DNA from 2 places in the Streptomyces sp. NPDC028419 genome. Region 2 is predicted to be linked to the other one. Evidence: riboswitches for the same ligand, from Rfam matches in the RefSeq annotation. Region 2 holds a riboswitch; the other holds the start of a gene.
What was found. Region 2 has a riboswitch for ZMP and ZTP ahead of ACZ4UB_RS15385 (bifunctional 5,10-methylenetetrahydrofolate dehydrogenase/5,10-methenyltetrahydrofolate cyclohydrolase). Riboswitches for the same ligand answer to the same signal wherever they lie in the genome.

Region 1 (12,205 bases), on a different contig from region 2:
TGTGAGGGCAGCGCATCCAAACGGCCAGAGTCGCAGGTCCCGGCGGTCGGCGCCCCCGCCGTCAGTGCTTCGCGGGCAGGAAACCGAGCCGGTCGTACGCGCTCGCCAGCGTCTCGGAAGCGACCGCGCGGGCCTTTTCCGCACCCTTGGCGAGGACGTCGTCCAGGGTCGCCGGGTCGTCCAGGTACTCCTGCGTGCGCCGCTTGAACGGAGTGACGAAGTCCACCATGACCTCGGCCAGGTCGGTCTTCAGCGCGCCGTAGCCCTTGCCCTCGTACTTCTCCTCCAGGACGGGGATCGCCGTACCCGTGAGGGTGGAGTAGATCGTGAGCAGGTTGCTGACGCCGGGCTTCTTCTCGGCGTCGAAGCGGATCTCGGCCTCGGTGTCGGTGACCGCGCTCTTGATCTTCTTCTCGGTGGCCTTGGGCTCGTCGAGGAGGTTGATCAGGCCCTTGGGGGTGGACGCGGACTTCGACATCTTGATCGCCGGGTCCTGGAGGTCGTAGATCTTCGCGACCTCCTTGACGATGTGGGCGGCCGGGACGGTGAAGGTCTGGCCGAAGCGCTGGTTGAAGCGCTCGGCGAGGTCGCGGGTCAGCTCGATGTGCTGGCGCTGGTCCTCGCCGACCGGGACGGAGTTCGCCTGGTACAGGAGGATGTCGGCGACCTGCAGGATCGGGTACGTGAACAGGCCGACGGTGGCGTTGTTCGCGCCCGACTTGGCGGACTTGTCCTTGAACTGGGTCATCCGGCTGGCCTCGCCGAAGCCGGTGATGCAGTTCATGACCCAGCCGAGCTGCGCGTGCTCGGGCACGTGGCTCTGGACGAAGAGGGTGCAGCGCTCGGGGTCGAGACCGGCGGCGAGCAGCTGGGCGGCGGAGAGCCGCGTATTGGCGCGGAGTTCCTTCGGATCCTGCGGCATGGTGATCGCGTGCAGGTCGACGACCATGTAGAAGGCGTCGTGGGATTCCTGCAGGGCGACGTACTGCCGAATCGCTCCGAGGTAGTTCCCGAGGTGGAACGAACCGGAGGTGGGCTGGATACCGGAGAGCGCGCGGGGACGATCAGAGGCCATGGGCCCATTCTCTCAGGTGCGGGGGCGGTCTTCGGCCCCCGCTGGCCGGAATCGGTTGGCTGTGACGCCGCGGCGGGGTGGGGGGCGGTGTGGGGGCGGGCGTGACCCCGCGTACTCGCCCGTACCCGGTCGGCTTGATCTTGCACGAATCAAGCGACCGCTTTCCACCCCCACCCCCACCCCTCCGGGGGCCCCTCAAACGCCGGCGAGGCTGAACGGCCCGAGGCCAACCCCTGCACAGGGCCACCTATCCAGCCCCGCCGGCGTTTGAGGCGCCCCCGGAGGGCACGACGAGCCGCGGACGGCGTGCGCCGAAGCGCCATAGCCGACCGCCCCTCCGGGGGCGCCTCAAACGCCGGCGAGGCTGGATGGGGCTGGGGCCAGCCCCTGTGCAGGGCCACCAAACCAGCCCCGCCGGCGTTTGAGGCGCCCCCGGAGGGCGCGACGAGCCGCGGACGGCGTGGGCCGGAGCGCCGTAGCCGGCCGGCCCTCCGGGGGCGCCTCAAACGCCGGCGGGGCTGGTGGGGGCAGGGCTCCTAGGCGACCGGCAGGCCCGGGGCCGGGAAGGTGGTCATGAGGGAGGTCACTTCGGTGCGGAGGGTGGCCAGGGCCGGCTCGTCGGCGGCGGCGGCCGCCGCGACGCCCCGGGCGATCCAGTCGGCGACGAGCGGCATGTGCTCCGGCCGCAGCCCCCGCGAGGTCAGCGACGGCGTCCCGATCCGCACCCCCGAGGGATCGAACGGCTTGCGCGGGTCGAACGGCACCGTGTTGTAGTTCACGACGATCCCCGCCCGGTCCAGCGCCTTCGCCGCCACCTTCCCCGACACCCCCCGCGAGGTCAGGTCCATCAGGATCAGGTGGTTGTCGGTGCCGCCCGACACCAGGTCGAAGCCCCGCTCCAGCAGCGCCGCCGCCAGCGCCTTCGCATTGGCGACCACCCCGTGCGCGTACGACACGAAGGCCGGCTGCGCGGCCTCGTGCAGGGCCACCGCGATGCCCGCGGTCGTCTGGTTGTGCGGCCCGCCCTGGAGCCCGGGGAAGACCGCCTTGTCGATGGCCTTCGCGTGCTCCTCGCGGCACATCAGCATCGCCCCGCGCGGCCCCCGCAGGGTCTTGTGCGTGGTGGTGGAGACGACGTCGACGTGCTCGACGGGGCTGGGGTGCGCGCCGCCCGCGATCAGGCCCGCGATGTGCGCGACGTCGGCGACCAGCACCGACCCGGCCTCCTTCGCGATCTCGGCGAAGGCCGCGAAGTCGATGGTCCGCGGCAGCGCGGTGCCACCGCAGAAGATGATCTTCGGCCGCTCCTTGAGGGCCAGGTCCCGGACCTCGTCGAAGTCGATCAGCCCCGTGTCGGCGCGGACGCCGTAGCGCACGCCCCGGAACCACGACCCGGTCGCGGAGACGCCCCAGCCGTGCGTCAGGTGCCCGCCCATCGGCAGGGCCATCCCCATCACGGTGTCTCCCGGCTCGGCGAAGGCCAGGTAGACGGCCAGGTTGGCCGGGGAGCCGGAGTAGGGCTGGACGTTGGCGTGGTCCACGCCGAAGAGCCCCTTGGCCCGCTCTATCGCGAGGGCCTCGACGCGGTCGATGTTCTGCTGGCCCTCGTAGTACCGGCGGCCCGGGTAGCCCTCGCTGTACTTGTTCTGCAGCACGGTGCCGGACGCTTCGAGGACGGCGGCGGACACGTAGTTCTCACTGGGGATCAGGCGCAGGGTGTCGGCCTGCAGCTGTTCTTCCGCCGCGACGAACGACGCGAGTTCGGGGTCGGTCGCGAAAAGGGCGGGGTGGCGGCTCGCGGACATGGCGGCTCCTCCGGGGTCGATGTCAGATCTCGTCCCCGCGAGGCCCAGGCGAGCGGCCCTTGATGCGGTCGTGCGCGCACGACTCCCCCGGAGTTGGTTCTCCGTACGCCAGTCGCCGTGCGTGCCGCCCAGCTTAGCCGCCGCGCCACGTTCGAGGTTTCCCCGTCCGCATCGCGAGCGAGATAGACAATGACGCCACCCTCGTCACTGCCCCGCACGGACGAAACGGAGACCCCGTGTCGACTCAGACCGACGCCCAGAGCAATGCCGCCACTGTGGCCGCGATCAGCGCCGCCGACGCGCACAGCGCGCACAACTACCATCCGCTCCCCGTCGTCGTCGCCTCGGCGGAGGGCGCGTGGATGACCGACGTGGAGGGCAAGCGCTACCTCGACATGCTCGCGGGCTACTCGGCCCTCAACTTCGGCCACGGCAACCGGAGGCTGATCGACGCGGCGAAGGCGCAGCTGGAGCGGGTCACGCTCACCTCGCGCGCCTTCTTCCACGACCGCTTCGCCGACTTCTGCGGCGAACTGGCCGCGCTGTGCGGCAAGGAGCTGGTGCTGCCGATGAACACGGGCGCGGAGGCGGTGGAGACCGCCGTGAAGACCGCCCGCAAGTGGGGCTACGAGGTCAAGGGCGTCCCCGACGGCCAGGCCAGGATCGTCGTCGCGTCGAACAACTTCCACGGCCGTACGACGACCATCGTGTCCTTCTCCACCGACCCCGAGGCCCGTGACCACTACGGGCCCTACACGCCGGGGTTCGACATCGTCCCCTACGGCGACCTCGACGCCCTCGCGGCGGCCCTCACCGACACCACCGTCGCCGTGCTGCTGGAGCCGATCCAGGGCGAGGCGGGGGTGCTGGTGCCGCCGCCGGGCTACTTCGCGGCCGTACGGGAGCTCACGCGCGAGCGGAACGTGCTGTTCATGGCCGACGAGATCCAGTCGGGGCTCGGGCGGACCGGGAAGACCTTCGCCCTGGAGCACGAGGGCGTCGTGCCGGACCTCTACATCCTGGGCAAGGCGCTCGGCGGCGGGGTGGTGCCGGTGTCGGCGGTGGTCGGCGACCGGGACGTGCTCGGGGTCTTCCGCCCGGGCGAGCACGGCTCCACCTTCGGCGGGAACCCGCTGGCCTGCGCGGTCGCCCTGGAGGTGATCGCGATGCTGCGCACCGGCGAGTACCAGCAGCGCGCCACCGAGCTGGGCGACCACCTGCACCGGGAGCTGGGGCTGCTGGTGGGCGGCGGCGCGGTGACCGCCGTGCGCGGGCGCGGGCTGTGGGCCGGGGTGGACATCGACCCGGCGCTCGGCACGGGCCGGGAGATCTCCGAGAAGCTGATGGCGCGCGGGGTCCTGGTCAAGGACACCCACGGCTCCACCATCCGCATCGCACCGCCGCTGGTCATCAGCAAGGAGGACCTGGACTGGGGCCTCGACCAGCTGCGCGCCGTCCTGTCCGCGTAGACCTAGAGGATCACGTGGGGCAGGAAGCGGGCGTACTCGTCCGTGACCGGCCCCGCGGATTCGCGGATGCCGAGCCCCGCGGCCTCGTCCTCGACGACCCACGCGCCGAGCACCACCCGGTTGCCGTCGAAGTCGGGCAGCGGGGCGAGGCCCTGGAAGCACACCGGCCCGTCGTCCCCGTCCGGCGCGGCCTGGGGTTCGTACGGGGGCGCGCCGGCGGGGTGCAGGGTGACCCCGGCGCCCTCGCGGCCCAGCAGCGGCTTCACGGCGTACCCCGTGGTGTGCGCGAGCTCGCGCGGGCCGTCGAGGTAGGCGGGGAGCAGGTTCGGGTGGTCCGGGTACAGCTCCCACAGGACCGCCAACAGGGCCTTGTTGGACAGCAGCATCTTCCAGAGCGGTTCGATCCACAGGGTGGAGCCGCTGGCTCCGCCGAGGTCGATGGTGTCCAGCACCTGCGGGCCGAAGTCGTCCTCGGCCAGCCACTCCCACGGGTAGAGCTTGAAGCAGCTGCGGATGAAGCGGAGCTTCTCGTCGACGAAGCGGCCCGAGAGCCGGTCCCAGCCGATCTGCTCGACCGGCAGCGCCTCGGTCGCGAGCCCGGCCTGCTCGGCGGTCTCCCGGAGGTAGGCGACGGTCATCAGGTCCTCGCCGAGCTCGTCCGCCTCGGAGTGCGCGAAGTGCACGGGCCCGGGCGGCAGCAGCGGGGCCTGGCGGCGCCAGGCCTCGACGAGCCGCTCGTGCAGCGAGTTCCACTGGTCGGCGCCGGGGAAGCGCTCCTCCATCCAGAACCACTGCGGACCGGCCGCCTCCACGAGGGAGGTCGGGGTGTCCGCGTTGTACTCCAGCATCTTGGCCGGGCCGCCCGCGCCGTCGTAGCGCAGGTCGAAACGGCCGTAGAGGAAGGGCTGTTCGGCGCGCCGCCGCCAGGACTCGCCGATCAGCGCGGCCAGCCGCGGGTCGGTGATGCCGAGGTCGGCGAACCGGTCGTGCTCCACGATGTGCGCGGCCGCGGCCAGGCACATGGCGTGCAGCTCCTCGACGACGTCTTCGAGGGCTTCGACCTCGGGGAGCGTGAAGGAGTAGTACGCGCTCTCGTCCCAGTAGGGGCGCAGGGAGTCGTCGGGGTAGCGGGTGAGCGGGTAGACCAGCCCCTGCTCCTCGACGGTCCGCTGCCAGTCGGGGCGGGGCTCGATGGTGTGGCGGCGCACGCTCAGCCGCCGCTGCTCTTGGAGCCGCTCTTGGAGCCGCCGCCGATGCCGCCGCGGCTGACCGCCGACTTGTCGAAGCTGCCGCCGGTGACCTTGCCGCTGCTGCTGGTGGTGCCGCCGTAGTAGTAGGTGCCGCGGCCGCCGCTTCGGCACTCCTTGCCGTCCAGCTTGTCCAGCGAGGTCTTCGACACGCACCGCTTGTCGGGCTCGTCGCTGGAACCGCAGGCGACGAGGGAGGCGGCGAGCAGTCCCACGCCGCCGAGGGCGACCGCGCCGGAGCGCATCCGCCGTCGCGTCGTACCGCTGCTGTTGTCCATGGACGGGCTCCCCCTGCCGGCAGTGTTGGCCGCCACCCTAATGCGGCGCGCCCACCGATGGAATCCGGCCATCCTCGGTCGGGATCCGTCGGGCCGGTCCGTTGACCCAGCTCCAGCCGCGCAGGCCCGGGTCGGCGAGGGCGCGCCCGAAGAGGGCGTGCGCGCCCTCGTCGGTGGTCCCGGGCGGCGGGGTCAGCACCAGGGACACCGTCCCGTCGGGGTACCGGGGCGCGTAGCCCCAGTCCGGCGGGAGTAACGAGATCAGCCGCACGGCCGCCAGCTCGGGCGCCGCGCCCTCGGGGCCGCGGCCGTCGGGGGCGACGACGAGGTGGTAGGTGGTGCTGGTCATCTCGGTCTCCTTGCAGGTCAACGCGGGGCCGGGGCGAGGAACGGCAGGCCGAGGTCAGCATTGCCCAGCACGCTCTCCACCGCGAGGAGGACACCGGCCGTTCCGGTCGCCACGTCGGCGGACAGCCGCAGGGTGTGGTCGCCGAAGAAGGCCAGGTGGCCGTCGCAGCGCACGGCGTGCCAGCCGAGGGCGTCCAGGTGGCGCAGTACGGCCCGGTCGGCGGCCGGGGACGCGTCGCGCGGGTGGCGCAGCGCCAGCAGGGCCCCGGCGCGGCCGTGGAAGAGGCCGGCGTTCAGCATGAAGGACGGGCCGGCCTGCTCGCGCAGCGCGTCCCGCGCCCGGAGGAACTCCGGGTCGGGCAGGTGGCGCGCCGCCTCGTGGAGCACCATGCCCAGTCCGGCGCCGCCGAAGGCCAGGAACGGCACCTTCCAGGCGGCGTCCTCGGATCCGGCGGGGTCGCTGTCCTCGGACCAGCCCACCTCGGCGAGGTCGTGCCGCACCAACTCCCCCGCTACATGGCGGTACTTGGGGTCGCCCGTGGCCTCGTACAGGCGGAGCAGGAAGAGCGCCCCGCCCGCCGCGCCGTGCAGCAGGCCGGGCCGGCGGCGGCCCGCACCGCCGCCCGGCGCCTGGTCGGCGATCAGCGCGGCGGTCCGCGCGGCCCCCTCGGCGTCCCCGAAGTGCAGCTGGGTCAGGCCGATCCCGGCGAGCCCGCCGAAGAGGCCGTGGTCGAGGTCGTCCAGCGGGGTCGCGCGCACGCGCTCCATGACGGCGGCGGCCGCGTCGGCCCGGCCGAGCCGGTCCAGGGCGTACGCGACGCCGCTCAGCCCGTCGTAGAAGCCGGGCCGCATGTCGGTGGCGCGGTCGACGGCGTCGGTCAGCCAGGCCACGTGTTCCTCGGCGGGCGTGCGGCCCAGCTCGGCGAGCGTCCACAGCACCCCGGCCGCGCCGTAGGCGAAGGTGGCGCCGCCGCCGGGCACGGAGAACTGCTCGACGTCACCGGGGAAGAGCCGGTCCGCGCGCTGCGGGGTGGCGCTGGCCAGCAGGTCGCCGGTGAGGGTGTCCCGCAGTACGGGCCAGCTCGCCGGGGTCGGCGCCGTCCACAGGGGCTCCGGGTCGGCCTCGGCCGGCTGGCCGGGGTGCGGGTCCGGGCCGAGGTCCGCCCGGATCCGGTCGGCGAAGTCGGCGGGCACCGGGAAGTTCTCGGTGACCACGCCGATCAGCTGGTCCACCTTGGCCGCGGACCAGGTGGCCATGACGGTGAGCGGCAGGAAGACGCCGAGCCGGATGCAGCCGAGGGCGTACCGGTCGACGGCCGTGCCCTTGTACCCGGTGGGGGCGCGGAAGCCGGGGGCGCCGATGGCCTGCGCGGACTCGGAGTCGACCGGGGTCGCGGTCTCCAGGTCGATGAAGGCGATGGTGTCGTCGGGCCGGACCAGGATGTTGTTGGGGTGGAGGTCGCCGAAGACGACGCCCTTGGCGTGCATGGCCTCGACGCCCCGCTCGACCTGCTCGACGATCTTCAGCGCCCAGGCCGTGTACGCGGCGTACGCGGCGCCCGCGTCGGCCGAGCGGTCGTCGTTGACGAGCGGGTTACGGCTGAGGAGCTCCCGGGCGAGCGGCTTGCCGTCCACGTACGCCCGGGCCAGGAACCAGTGCTCGTGGCCCTTGCGGTAGTCCATCACCGGGGGGATGCAGTCCAGGCCCGCGAGCTGCTCCAGGGCCCAGTGCTCGTGCTCCAGCCGGGCCACGGCGTCGTGGCCGTCCTCGTCGAGCCCGGCCAGCGGGCGGGCCTCCTTGAGCAGGACGGCGCTGCCGTCACGGGTGTCGGTGGCCTGGTAGACGCCGCCGCCGTTGGAGAAGTGGAGGGCCTTGGTGGCCCGGAAGGGGAAGTCCTGGAGGGTGGCGGCGTTGCGGGCGGCGAGGGCGTCGTGGAGCACGCCCGGCAGCTCCACCCAGGCCGGGGGCCGGAAGGAGGGGCCGCGCACGTCGGGCACCAGGCGGCCTTCGGGGTCCTCGACGCAGTGCACGAGTTCGCCGGTCTCGGAGCGGCCCAGGCGGGCGACGAAGCCGCCGTAGCGCACGTACAGCGGGCCGGAGCGCCAGCGCAGGTCGCTGAGGATGGTGGGGCCCCGCTCGCCGTCGAGGAGGTCCCCGAGGCGGGTGAGGATCCGCTCCAACTGGGGCTCGTCGACGGGGTAGATGGTGAAGAACTTGCCGCTGCTGCCGCGGTCCCCGTACTTGCTGTTGCGCTGCTTGAGGATGCCGGCGCTGCGGATGAACTTGAAGGTGACCCGCTCCGCCACGCAGAAGTCCCAGACCAGGTCGAGGATCCGGTCGGCGTTCTCCAGGGTGGCCGACACGTGGATCTTCCAACCCTGGCCGGGCAGCACGGTGGCGGGCGGGGTCATCAGCAGCCAGTGCGTGTTGTCGGTGCGGGTCCAGCCCTCGGGGAGGGGGCCGGTCACCGCCGGGAACGCGCTGGCGTCCGCGGCGGCGGTGGCCGGTACGTCGTAGAACGGATTGCCGGGCTGGCAGTAGGTCATGTAGCGAAGGTCCATGGTGCGCTCCGTTCGTGACGGGGGCGGGAAGGGGGACGGGGCTGGGCCGGTGCCGGGAGTTACCGGCGCCAGAGCGGGGCGACGTACTTCTCGTACAGCCACTCGCCCAGCGGCAGGCTGCCGAGGTCGACGCGGGCGGCCCCGGTGCGGTCGGCGGGGAGCCGGTCCACCGTCAGCGGGAGCGTGGTGACGGGCAGTTCCAGCGGGGTCGCGGACACCGGCAGGAAGGCCGACAGGGGCGCGGTGGTCTCGGTGCGGGTCAGCGCGGCGACGCGCGCGGTGCCGGTCTGCTCGCGGGTCATCAGTCCGGCCCGGTAGAGACGGACCGTGGCGTCCGGGCGGATCGCGGAGAGGTCGGCGCTGCTCGGCAGGACGAGGGCGACGCGGCCCCGGTCCTGGGCGACGTACCCGGCGGAGACGGTGTGCGGCAGGGTGACGAGGACCAGCGCGGCGCCGGCCGCGCCGGTGAGCAGCAGGCCCGCGGCGACCGTGCGCCACAGCGGCGCCCCGGCGGTGCGGCCCTCGGCGGCGAGGCGGGTGAAGCCCAGGCCGAGGCGGTAGACGAGGTAGCAGACGGCCATCAGGACGGCGCCGGTGCCGACGGCGCCGAGCCGCTGGAGCAGGTCCGACCACAGGGTCAGGGCGCCCGCGACGACGTACAGGGGGAAGGCCATGCAGGCCAGCCCGAAGGCCACCGCCCAGGGCCGGTCGCCGAGTTCGCGGGCGTAGTCGCGGCCCCCGAAGAGGGTCCTGGCGAGGAAGCGGCGGGCGTCGGTCATGGCCCGGTCGCGCAGGTGCGGGACGTCCAGGTGGCTCATGAGCGCGATGTAGCCGTCGAGCTTCACGAAGGGCAGCAGGTTGACGACGCCGCTGGTGTAGGTGGCGACGGCGAAGACGAGGACGGCGTCGCGCAGGTCAGAGGGGCCGAGCAGCAGCGCGGTGAGCGCGGCGGCGCCGGCGATCACGCTCTGGGTGGCGATGCCCGCCAGGGCGACCCGGACGCGCTGCTCCTTGCGGGAGAGCCGCCAGCCGTCGGAGACGTCGCAGAAGAAGGCGGGCGACATGTAGAAGAGCATGAAGCCCATCCGGCTGGGCCGGCCGCCGTAGTACGTGAGGACCGCGCCGTGGCCGACCTCGTGGACGGCGGTGGTGGCGAGCACCCCGATCATCACGCCGAAGTAGGCGGAGAAGGGGAGCGGCCGGCCCAGGGCCGCGTCGACCTCGGGGGTCAGCAGCGCCAGGGCGAGTACGCCGCCCAGCACGAACAGGGTGGCGAGGGTGGCCGAGGCGCGGCCGGCGAGCAGCCGGATGACCGGTGCGAGGCGGGCCAGCAACCGCTCGGGGCGCAGGATCGTGAACTGGAGGGTCATCGGCGGGACGAAGCGGAACCAGCTGCTGCGGCGCTCCACCGGCTTGCCGTCGTCGAGGACCTTGCTCTCGGCGAGCCGGTCCACGGCGAGGCCGACGTGGTGCGCGGTCCACGGCGGGCCGAGGACCTCGGCGAGGCCGGCGTGGTCGAGGGAGCCGTCCATCGCCCGCACCAGGCGCGCCAGGTCGGGCTGGAGCCGGAAGTGCTGGTGTTCGCCGCGCTGGAGGACCCAGGGGGCGCCGGTCTCGACGGGCTCGTGGATCTCCACGTTCGCGGCGACGCGCGGGCGCTCCAGGAGCGCGGGGTCACGGTCCGCGGCGGCGGCCCGCTCGGCCGGTGCCTTCCGGATCAGCGTCTTGGGGGACATGTCTGGATCACGCCTTAGATGACGTCGCGGGAGAGCAGCGACTGGCGGGCGGCCACCGCGGCGGCGGCGAGCCAACCGGCGAGGACCAGGAGCGCGAGCGGTACGGAGAGCAGCTCGGGCTTGCCGTCGAGGTAGACCGAGCTCATCGCGATGGTGGGCAGGTACGCGGCCACCTCCGGGACGATCTGCTGGAGGCCCGGTTCGACGAGGAGGGTCAGCCCGATGACGGTGACGACGGTGGCGAGCTGGTTGCGGATGATCCAGCCGAGGAGCACGCCCCAGGGCGCGGCGATCACGTTCACGGTGACCACGCCGAGGACGATCCGGGTGGTGTGCCCGGTCCAGTCGCCGTCGTAGCCGAAGCGGCCCGGCAGCGTGGAGGCGCACAGCAGGGCGAGGCCCGCGGCGAGGAGGCCGTTCAGGAGGCCGACCGCGGTGGCGACGAGGGCCTTGGCGGACAGCAGCCGCAGCCGTCCGCCGCTGAGCAGCACCGAGCGGGCGATGGCGCCGGAGGTGTACTCGCGGGTGACGAGGATGCCCCCGAACACGGCGGCCATCAGGAAGGTCATCATCCACGCCTGGGCCATGTCGTCGGTGACGGCGGCGGCGGTGCTCTGGCCGAGGGCGATCTTCTGGTCGCCCGACGAGGCGTACCCGAAGCAGGTGAGGAGGGACATGAAGATCCCGGCGGAGAGCAGGATCAGCCAGCTGCGGCCGGTCCATGCCTTCATCCACTCGCCGGCGAGGACGTTACGCATGGGAGAGCCTTTCGGTGCGCGCGCTGGTCCCGGCGTCCCCGTCCACCAGCGTGAAGAAGCGGTCTTCGAGGCGCTCGGCGCCGTCGGAGGTCAGCTCCGCGAGGGTGCCCGCGAAGCGCAGGGTGCGCTGGATGACGATCACGTCGTCCACGGTCTGTTCGACCTCGGCGAGGAGGTGGCTGGAGACCAGGACGGTGCGGCCCTCGGCGGCCAGGGCGCGCAGGGTGTCGCGCAGCCAGCGGATGCCGTCCGGGTCGAGCCCGTTGGCCGGCTCGTCCAGGACGAGCAGTTCGGGGTCGGCCAGCAGGGCGGTGGCCAGGGCCAGGCGCTGGCGCATGCCGGTGGAGTAGCCCTTGGCGGAGCGGTCGGCGCTGTCGGTGAGGCCGACGCGGTCCAACACCTCGTCGACGCGGGCGTTCGAGACGCCGAGGGTGCGGGCCCAGATCCGCAGGTCGCGGCGGCCGCTGGCACCGGGGGTCGGGCCGATGCCGTCCATGCAGACGCCGATGCGCCGGGCGGCGTCGGGGAGTTCGGTGTAGGGCCGGCCGAAGACGGTGGCGGAGCCGGAGGTGGGGCGGACCAGGCCGAGCAGCATGCGCAGGGAGGTGGACTTGCCGGCGCCGTTGCGCCCGAGCAGTCCGGTCACCCGTCCCGGGCGGACCTCGAAGGTCACGTCCCGCACGGCCGTGAACCGGCCGAACTCCTTCGTCAGGCCCGTGGCGCGGACGACACCGGCGGCGCTCATCGCTTGCTCGCGGCGACGTTCGCGCCGAGCTTGGCGGCGCAGCCGATCAGCCCGAGTCCGATGACCGTCATGGCGGCGATGAGCGCGGGCCCGGACAGCTGCGCGTTGACGACGGCCATGGCCAGCGCGAGCAGCGCGGCGGTGGTGCCCAGCTGGCCGTTCGACCCCTTGCGGGGATTCTC
Region 2 (7,908 bases):
GCTGGCGGGCCGCGCCGATTCCTCCGCCCGGCACATCAGTTTCGTCGAGACCGGTCGGTCCCGGCCGAGCGAGGAGATGGTGGTCCGGCTGGCCGAGCGGCTCGACGTGCCGGTGCGCGAGCGCAACGCCCTGTTGCTCGCGGCCGGTTACGCGCCGCGCTACCCGCACACTCCGCTGGACGCGCCGCAGATGGCGGCGCTGCGGGAGGGGCTGGAGCGCCTGCTCGCGGCCTACGAGCCCTATCCGGCGCTGGTGGTGGACGGTACGTACACGGTCGTCGCGGCCAACCGGGGCATCGCCGTCCTGCTGGACGGGCTGCCGGAGCACCTGCTCGCGCCGCCGCTGAACGCGATGCGGATCACCTTGCACCCGCAGGGGCTGGCGTCCCGGATCCAGAACCTGGTCGAGTGGCGGGGACACCTGCTGGCCCAGATGGAGCGGCAGGTCGCGCTGGCCCGTTCGGAACCGCTGCGCGCGCTGTACGAGGAGGTGGCGGCGTACCCCGTCGCGAGCGACGGGCCGCGTCCGGCGGTCCCGACGGAGCCGATCGAGCCGCTGGCGCACCCCGTCGCGCTCCCGCTGCGGATCGTGCACGACGGGCAGCTGCTGTCCTTCGTCTCGACCATCGCCACCTTCAACACGCCGATGGACGTGACCGTCGCCGAGCTGGCCGTGGAGACCCTCCTGCCCGCGGATCCGGCGACGGCGAAGTACCTGCGCTCACTGGGCCCTTGAGGTCCTCGCCGCCCACTGGAGGGCGGCGAAGGCGGCGACGACCGCGGCCTGCGCCGGGATCCACACCAGGCCCGCGGTGGTCGGGGTGAACCAGAGCGCGAGCGAGAGCAGACTCAGCGCCACCCAGGCGCAGTTGATCTCGATGACCGCCATGACCAGTGCGGGGGCGGGTCGGGTGCGGGCGGCGAGCAGGCCGACGGCCGCGCCGTATCCCGCCAACAGGACGCCGAGCACGAGCAGCGGCGTGCGGTCCACCCCCAGCAGCCGACCGATCGGCGCGGCGAAGAGGGCGTAGGCGAGTCCGTTGCCGCCGGTGACGACGGCGTCCAGGGCGAGCAGGCCGCGCAGCGAGGTCAGCGGGGCGCGGGTGGTGAGTGGGGTCGCGGACATGGCGGATCGGCCTCCGTGAGGGTCGGGAGAGGGGGTGGGCGGCGGATCCCCGGCCGCGGTGCGGCCCTCCGGGATCCGGTGCCCCCACTCTCCCGTCCGCCGCCCGCCGGGTCGATTACCCCGCGGGTCATGCCGGCTCAGGCCGCGGCGCCGACCGCTTCCCGGGCGGCGGCGGCCTCGCCCGTCAGGACCTTGAGGCGGCCCGCGAAGAAGACCATGACCGCGCCCGCGGCGATCACGGCGGCGCCCTGCCAGAGGAAGTTCAGGCTCTGGCCGATCACCGCGTCGAGGCGGGGCAGCTGGGCGCCGATCGCGTCGCCGGTGGCGGCGGCGAGGAACCAGACGCCCATCATCTGGTTGGTGAAGGCGCGGGGCGCCAGCTTGGTGGTGACCGAGAGCCCGACCGGGCTCAGGCACATCTCGCCCATGACCTGGATCACGTAGACCCCGACCAGCCACATCAGGGAGACCTTCACCCCGGTGGAGGCGATCGCGGCGGCGCCCGACATGACCACGAAGGAGGCGCCGGTCAGCAGCAGGGCCAGGCCGAACTTGAGCGGCGTGCTCATGTGACGGCCGCGGCGCACCCAGAACGCGGCGAACACGGGGGCCAGGACGATCACGAACAGGCTGGGCAGGGACTGGGTCCAGCTCGCCGGTATGTGCCGGCCCAGCAGGCTCAGGTCGGTCTTCTGGGCGGCGAAGAGGTTCAGCTCGTTGCCCATCTGGTCGTAGACGAGCCAGAAGAGGGTGGCGGCCAGGAAGAGCCAGACGTAGGCGCGCAGCCGGGTCCGCTCGACCGGGGTGACCTTGGGGCTGCGGTACATCGACAGGAGCACGCCGGCCGGGACGACGACGGCGACGAGGGTGAGCACGAAGGTGATGTTGTCGATGCTCAGCGCGTGTCCGGCGGCCATCAGGGCGATCAGGACGGCGGTGAAGACGACGCCGTAGGTGCCGGTGTGGCGCACCCGGCGGCGCTCGGCGGGGGTCAGCCGGACCACCGGCTCGGTGCGCAGCTGCGCGGTCAGGCGGCGGCCGCCGAGGACGTACTGGATCAGGCCGAGGGCCATGCCGACGGCGGCGGCGCCGAAGCCCAGGTGCCAGTTGACCTCCTCGCCGAGGTAGCCGACGACGAGCGGGGCGATGACCGCGCCGAGGTTGATGCCCATGTAGAAGATCGAGTAGCCCGCGTCGCGCCGCTGGTCGTCGTCGGCGGCGTAGAGCCGGCCGACGAGGGCGGAGATGTTGGGCTTGAGCAGGCCGGTGCCGATGACGATCAGGACCAGGCCCGGCCAGACGGAGGCCGGGTCGGGGACGGCCATCAGGACGTGCCCGGCCATGATGACGACGCCGCCCCACAGGACGGCGCGGCGGGCGCCGAGGAAGCGGTCGGCGATCCAGCCGCCCGGGAGCGCCAGCAGCGAGATCATCGCCATGTAGACGCCTTCGACGGCCTCGGCGGTGCCCTCGTGAAGGCCCATGCCGCCGTGGCCGCGCGAGGCGGCGAGGAAGTGGACCAGGATGGCGACCATGCCGTAGAGGCTGAAGCGCTCCCACAGCTCGGCGAGGACGAGGGTGGCCAGCCCGCGGGGGTGGCGGGCCCGGCCCGGCTCCGGCGCGGCACGCCGCTTCTGCATGTCCATCGATCCGTTCACCTCCTCAGTGCAGCGCCCCGGCGGGGCGTCCCGGATCGTCCTTTCGGCCCGCGCGGGGGCATGCGGAACGCCCCGGACCGTTGGGCCCGGGGCGTTCGTCGTGCGTGCGGCTCCGGCGGGGGCAGGAGGTCCCGGTGGGCTCAGCCGAGGTCGGCCAGGCTCAGCCCGGCCTGGGCCGCGGCGGCCTGCACGGTCTGCTCCAGCAGGACGGCGATGGTCATCGGGCCGACGCCGCCGGGGACCGGGGTGATCAGCGAGGCGCGCGCGGCGGCCGACTCGAAGTGCACGTCGCCGCGGTTGCCGTCGTAGCCGGCGTCCAGGACCACCGCGCCGGGCTTGATGTCCTCGCCGCGGATGAACTCGGCCTTGCCGACGGCGGCGACCAGCACGTCCGCCTGGCGGATGATCGAGGGGAGGTCCTCGGTGCGGGAGTGGCAGTAGGTGACCGTGGCGTTCTGCCCCAGCAGCAGCATCCCGGCGGGCTTGCCCAGGATCGCGCTGCGGCCGACGACCACGGCGTGCTTGCCGGCCAGCTCGACCTCGTACTCGGCGAGCAGCCGCATGATCCCGCCCGGGGTGCAGGACACGAAGCCCGGCAGCCCGAAGCCCATGGCGGCGAAGGAGTGCATGGTGACGCCGTCGACGTCCTTGCCCGGGGCGATGGCCTCGAAGGCGGCGCGCTCGTCGATGTGGTGCGGCACCGGGTGCTGCAACAGGATCCCGCTGACCTCGGGGTCCACCGAGAGCGCGGTGAGGGTGGTCACCAGCTCCTCGGTCGTGGTGGAGGCGGGGAGCTCGACGTGGCGGGAGGTGATGCCCGCCTTGGCGCAACGGTTCTGCTTCATGCGTACGTACGTCACGGACGCGGGGTCCTCGCCGACCAGGACGGTCGCGAGGCAGGGGGCGGTGCCGGTGCGGCGGGTCAGCTCGGCGGCGAGGGCGCCGGTGCGCTCCGAGATGCGGCGGGCGAGGGCGGTGCCGTCCATCAGCTCGGCGCTGCGGTGCTGTGCCGGAACGGTCTGGGCAGTCGTCACGGGGTCTCCTGAACGTCGCTGCGGGATCGCGGATCGCCCAGGCGCGCGGCAGTCGACGGAGCGGGACACCTCGGTGCCGCGCTGCGTCGGGCCGCTCCCCGGTGGTGATCCACCCAAGCGCCAGTCACGGCCCGCCGACCATTGTAGTCGAAGCCCGAGGTCGGCCACGAGGCGGAGAATCAAGTGGATCACAAGGGGCGCAGCTGGGACGATCACCGCATGACATCTCATTTCGATCGGCTCGTCGCCGAGGCCGAGTCCGTGTCCGTGGACGGCTGGGAATTCTCCTGGCTCGACGGCCGGGCGACCGAGCAGCGCCCCTCCTGGGGCTACCAGGGACTCCTGGGCGAGCGCCTGGCGGGCGTACGGGCGGCTCTGGACGTCCAGACCGGCGGGGGCGAGGTGCTCGCCGGAGCGGGCCCCCTGCCGCCGCTGATGGTGGCCACCGAGTCGTGGCCGCCGAACGTCGCCAAGGCGACCCGGCTGCTGCACCCGAAGGGCGCGGTCGTGGTCTCGGACCCGGACGAGCCGCCGCTGCCCTTCGGCGACGAGGCCTTCGACCTGGTCAGCAGCCGGCACCCGGTGACCGTCTGGTGGGACGAGATCGCCCGCGTGCTGCGGCCCGGCGGCCACTACTTCTCCCAGCAGGTCGGACCGGCGAGCGTCTTCGAGCTCGTCGAGTACTTCCTCGGGTCGCAGCCGGAGGAGGTCCGGCGCGGCCGGCACCCCGACGACGCGGTGGCCGCCGCGGCCGCCGCGGGGCTGGAGGTGGTCGACCTGCGGTCGGAAAGGCTGCGTACCGAGTTCCACGACATCGGAGCCGTGATCTACTTCCTGCGGAAGGTCATCTGGATGGTGCCCGGCTTCACGGTCCACCAGTACCGGGACCGGCTCCGTGAGCTCCACGAACGGATCGAGCGCGAGGGCCCGTTCGTGGCGAACACCGCCCGATTCCTCATCGAGGCCCGCAAACCGGGACGATGAAGGGGGCCGACGGATTCGCGGCCGAAAGGTTGCACGGACACAGCGTGGCGCAGGTCACTCAATTCATGGCGTAACGAATCGACTCGGGCATGCGATGAACCGACAGGTGTCCTCGCGCGGCGCCGGAATAACGACCCCCCTCGGGCTCGTTCCACGAGTTCGCGCGATGATGTCCCGTCCCGCCCTTATATCTGCCGCAACGAGAGGCTCCTTGTGTCGCTCAGCCCGTCCCGTACGTTCCCTCCGGAGATCGCCGAATCCGAGGCCCTGGTCGCGCTCGTTGAGCGTGGCCGCGAGCAGGGTCACATCAACGGTGACGACGTGCGCCAGGCCTTCGAGGCCGGCCGCATCCCGGTGGACCAGTGGAAGCGGGTCCTGCGCAGCCTGAACCAGGTCCTGGACGAGGAGGGCGTCGCGCTGCACGTCAGCGCCGCCCCGGCCGCGAAGGCCCCCGCCAAGAAGGCCCGCAAGGCGGCTGCCGCGCCGGCCCGCACCGTGACCAAGAAGGCCGCCGCGCCGCGGCCCATCGGCGCGCGCAAGACCGCGGCCACCGCCACGGCGGCGGCGATATCCGCTCCGTCGACCTCCGTGACCGAGGAGGAGGCCGCGGCCGAGGCCGCGGCCGAGCCGAAGAAGCGGACGGTCAAGAAGACCGCCGCGAAGAAGGCGACGGCCACCAAGAAGACCGCCGCCACGAAGAAGAGCGCCAAGGACGGCGACGAGGGCGAGACCCCCGCGGCCGAGGGCGAGGAGTGGACCGAGGAGGACCTCGCCGACGAGGCGGAGGAGACCACTCCCGCGAAGGCGGGCACCCAGGGCTTCGTGCTGTCGGACGACGACGAGGACGACGCCCCGGCCCAGACGGTCATGGTGGCCGGCGCCACCGCCGACCCGGTCAAGGACTACCTCAAGCTGATCGGCAAGGTGCCGCTGCTCAACGCCGAGCAGGAGGTCGAGCTCGCCAAGCGCATCGAGGCCGGCCTCTTCTCCGAGTACAAGCTCGAAGAGGAGGAGGACCACAAGCCCGCGTTCAAGCGCGAGCTGGAGATCCTCGTCGAGGACGGGCGTCGGGCCAAGAACCACCTGCTGGAGGCCAACCTCCGCCTCGTGGTCTCGCTGGCCAAGCGCTACACCGGCCGCGGCATGCTCTTCCTGGACCTGATCCAGGAGGGCAACGTCGGTCTGATCCGCGCGGTGGAGAAGTTCGACTACACCAAGGGCTTCAAGTTCTCCACGTACGCCACGTGGTGGATCCGCCAGGCGATCACCCGCGCCATGGCCGACCAGTCGCGCACCATCCGCATCCCGGTGCACATGGTCGAGATCATCAACAAGCTCGCCCGCGTGCAGCGCCAGATGCTCCAGGACCTGGGCCGCGAGCCCACCCCGGAGGAGCTGGGCAAGGAACTCGACATGACCCCCGAGAAGGTCATCGAGGTCCAGAAGTACGGCCGCGAGCCGATCTCGCTCCACACCCCGCTGGGTGAGGAGGGCGACAGCGAGTTCGGTGACCTCATCGAGGACTCCGAGGCGGTCGTCCCGGCCGACGCGGTCTCCTTCACCTTCCTCCAGGAGCAGCTCCAGTCCATCCTGGGCACGCTCTCGGAGCGCGAGGCGGGCGTGGTCTCCATGCGCTACGGCCTCAACGACGGCCAGCCGAAGACGCTGGACGAGATCGGTCGCGTGTACGGGGTCACCCGTGAGCGCATCCGCCAGATCGAGTCCAAGACCATGTCGAAGCTGCGCCACCCGTCGCGCTCGCAGGTCCTGCGCGACTACCTGGACTAAGAGGTCCCGGTCGCGGCGGAAGCCCGCGCCGTACCGGCCGCCCGCGTCGCAGTTCGCGACACGGGCCGGCGGTACGGTGCGGGCTTCCGCGCGTTCGGCTACGCCTCGGCGCGGGCCCGCTGTTTGCGGGCCGACATGACGGCGTGGACGAGCACGCCCGCGAAGAGGAAGAGCACGCCCTGGTAGACGGCCTCGTACCCGGAGCCCGCGACCAGCCACATCGAGAAGCCGAAGGCCACGGCGGCCAGGATCCCGTCCCGGACGAGCCGTCCGGGGGCCACCCGCTCGCCCTGGCCCGACACCAGGAAGTAGATCTGCGCGGCGGTGGACAGCAGGTAGGGCACGGTCGCCGTGAAGGTGGTGACCAGGACCAGGACCTCGAAGACCCCCTGGGTGCCCGAGGTGTAGTTGTAGACGGTCAGCGCCGAGGCCAGCACGACGGTGACGACCACGCCGACCACCGGTACCCCGCGGCTCTTGCGTTCGAACGCCTTCGGGAAGAGGCCGTCCTTCGCCGCCGCGTACGGGGTCTGCGCGCTGAGCAGGGTCCAGCCGTTGAGCGCGCCGACCATCGAGACCACGGCGGCGCAGGCGACGAGGGTGCCGCCCCAGGTGCCGCCGAACATGGCGTTCACGGCGTCGGTGAAGGGCGCGGCGGAGGAAACGAGGGTGTCGTGGGCCACCAGGCCGAAGACGGCCACCGTCCCCAGCAGGTAGACGGTGGCGGCGCCGAGCGTGCCCAGGATGGTCGCGCGCCCGACGTTGCGGGCCGGATCGCGGACCTCTCCCGCGCTGACCGCGGCCGATTCCACGCCGAGGTAGGAGAAGAGCAGGATCGCGGCGCAGGCCGAGACGGCGCCGATCGCGCTCTGGTCGGTGCCCCGGAAGGGCCCGAGGTTGGCGGGGTCGAAGAAGAAGAGTCCGCCCACCGCCACCAGCAGGAGCGGAGCGAACTTCAGCACGGTGGCCACGAGCTGGACCGCTCCGACGTAGCGGGTACCCGCCAGATTGGCGAGGGCGGGTAGCCACTGCACGGCGAGGGCACCCAGACACATCGACCACTTGTGCGAGCCGATGGCCGGGAAGAGCACCGCGAGGTAGCCGACCGCGGCCACGGCCAGCGCCGCGTTGGAGACCCAGGTGGTGATCCAGTAGCTCCACGCCGCGAGGAACCCGGCGAAGTCGCCGAAGGCGGCGCGGGCGTAGACGTACGGGCCCCCGGTCTGCGGGAGCCGCCCGGCCAGGCGGCCGAAGACCAGCGCGAGGGCGATCGCGCCGAGGCTGAGGACCCCGAAGGCGACCAGGCTGATCGTGCCGA

Region 1: another riboswitch for ZMP and ZTP. It lies ahead of ACZ4UB_RS26660 (serine hydroxymethyltransferase); the one in region 2 lies ahead of ACZ4UB_RS15385 (bifunctional 5,10-methylenetetrahydrofolate dehydrogenase/5,10-methenyltetrahydrofolate cyclohydrolase).

What each region holds. Positions count from the first base shown of each region.
Region 1 is NZ_JBVHUE010000025.1:8,149-20,353, reverse strand. Features, by position in the region: gene trpS (tryptophan--tRNA ligase) at 62-1,075, opposite strand; gene ACZ4UB_RS26660 (serine hydroxymethyltransferase) at 1,612-2,880, opposite strand; ZMP/ZTP riboswitch at 2,916-3,006, opposite strand; gene rocD (ornithine--oxo-acid transaminase) at 3,117-4,349, shown strand; gene ACZ4UB_RS26650 (glutathionylspermidine synthase family protein) at 4,352-5,557, opposite strand; gene ACZ4UB_RS26645 (hypothetical protein) at 5,560-5,874, opposite strand; gene ACZ4UB_RS26640 (hypothetical protein) at 5,912-6,223, opposite strand; gene lanKC (class III lanthionine synthetase LanKC) at 6,241-8,784, opposite strand; gene mpaP (daptide biosynthesis intramembrane metalloprotease) at 8,844-10,520, opposite strand; gene ACZ4UB_RS26625 (ABC transporter permease) at 10,535-11,278, opposite strand; gene ACZ4UB_RS26620 (ABC transporter ATP-binding protein) at 11,271-12,023, opposite strand; gene ACZ4UB_RS26615 (hypothetical protein) at 12,020-12,205, opposite strand, start outside.
Region 2 is NZ_JBVHUE010000011.1:96,968-104,875, forward strand. Features, by position in the region: gene ACZ4UB_RS15370 (helix-turn-helix domain-containing protein) at 1-736, shown strand, start outside; gene ACZ4UB_RS15375 (hypothetical protein) at 722-1,126, opposite strand; gene ACZ4UB_RS15380 (peptide MFS transporter) at 1,264-2,772, opposite strand; gene ACZ4UB_RS15385 (bifunctional 5,10-methylenetetrahydrofolate dehydrogenase/5,10-methenyltetrahydrofolate cyclohydrolase) at 2,925-3,770, opposite strand; ZMP/ZTP riboswitch at 3,847-3,956, opposite strand; gene ACZ4UB_RS15390 (class I SAM-dependent methyltransferase) at 4,038-4,802, shown strand; gene ACZ4UB_RS15395 (RNA polymerase sigma factor) at 5,016-6,590, shown strand; gene ACZ4UB_RS15400 (amino acid permease) at 6,689-7,908, opposite strand, start outside.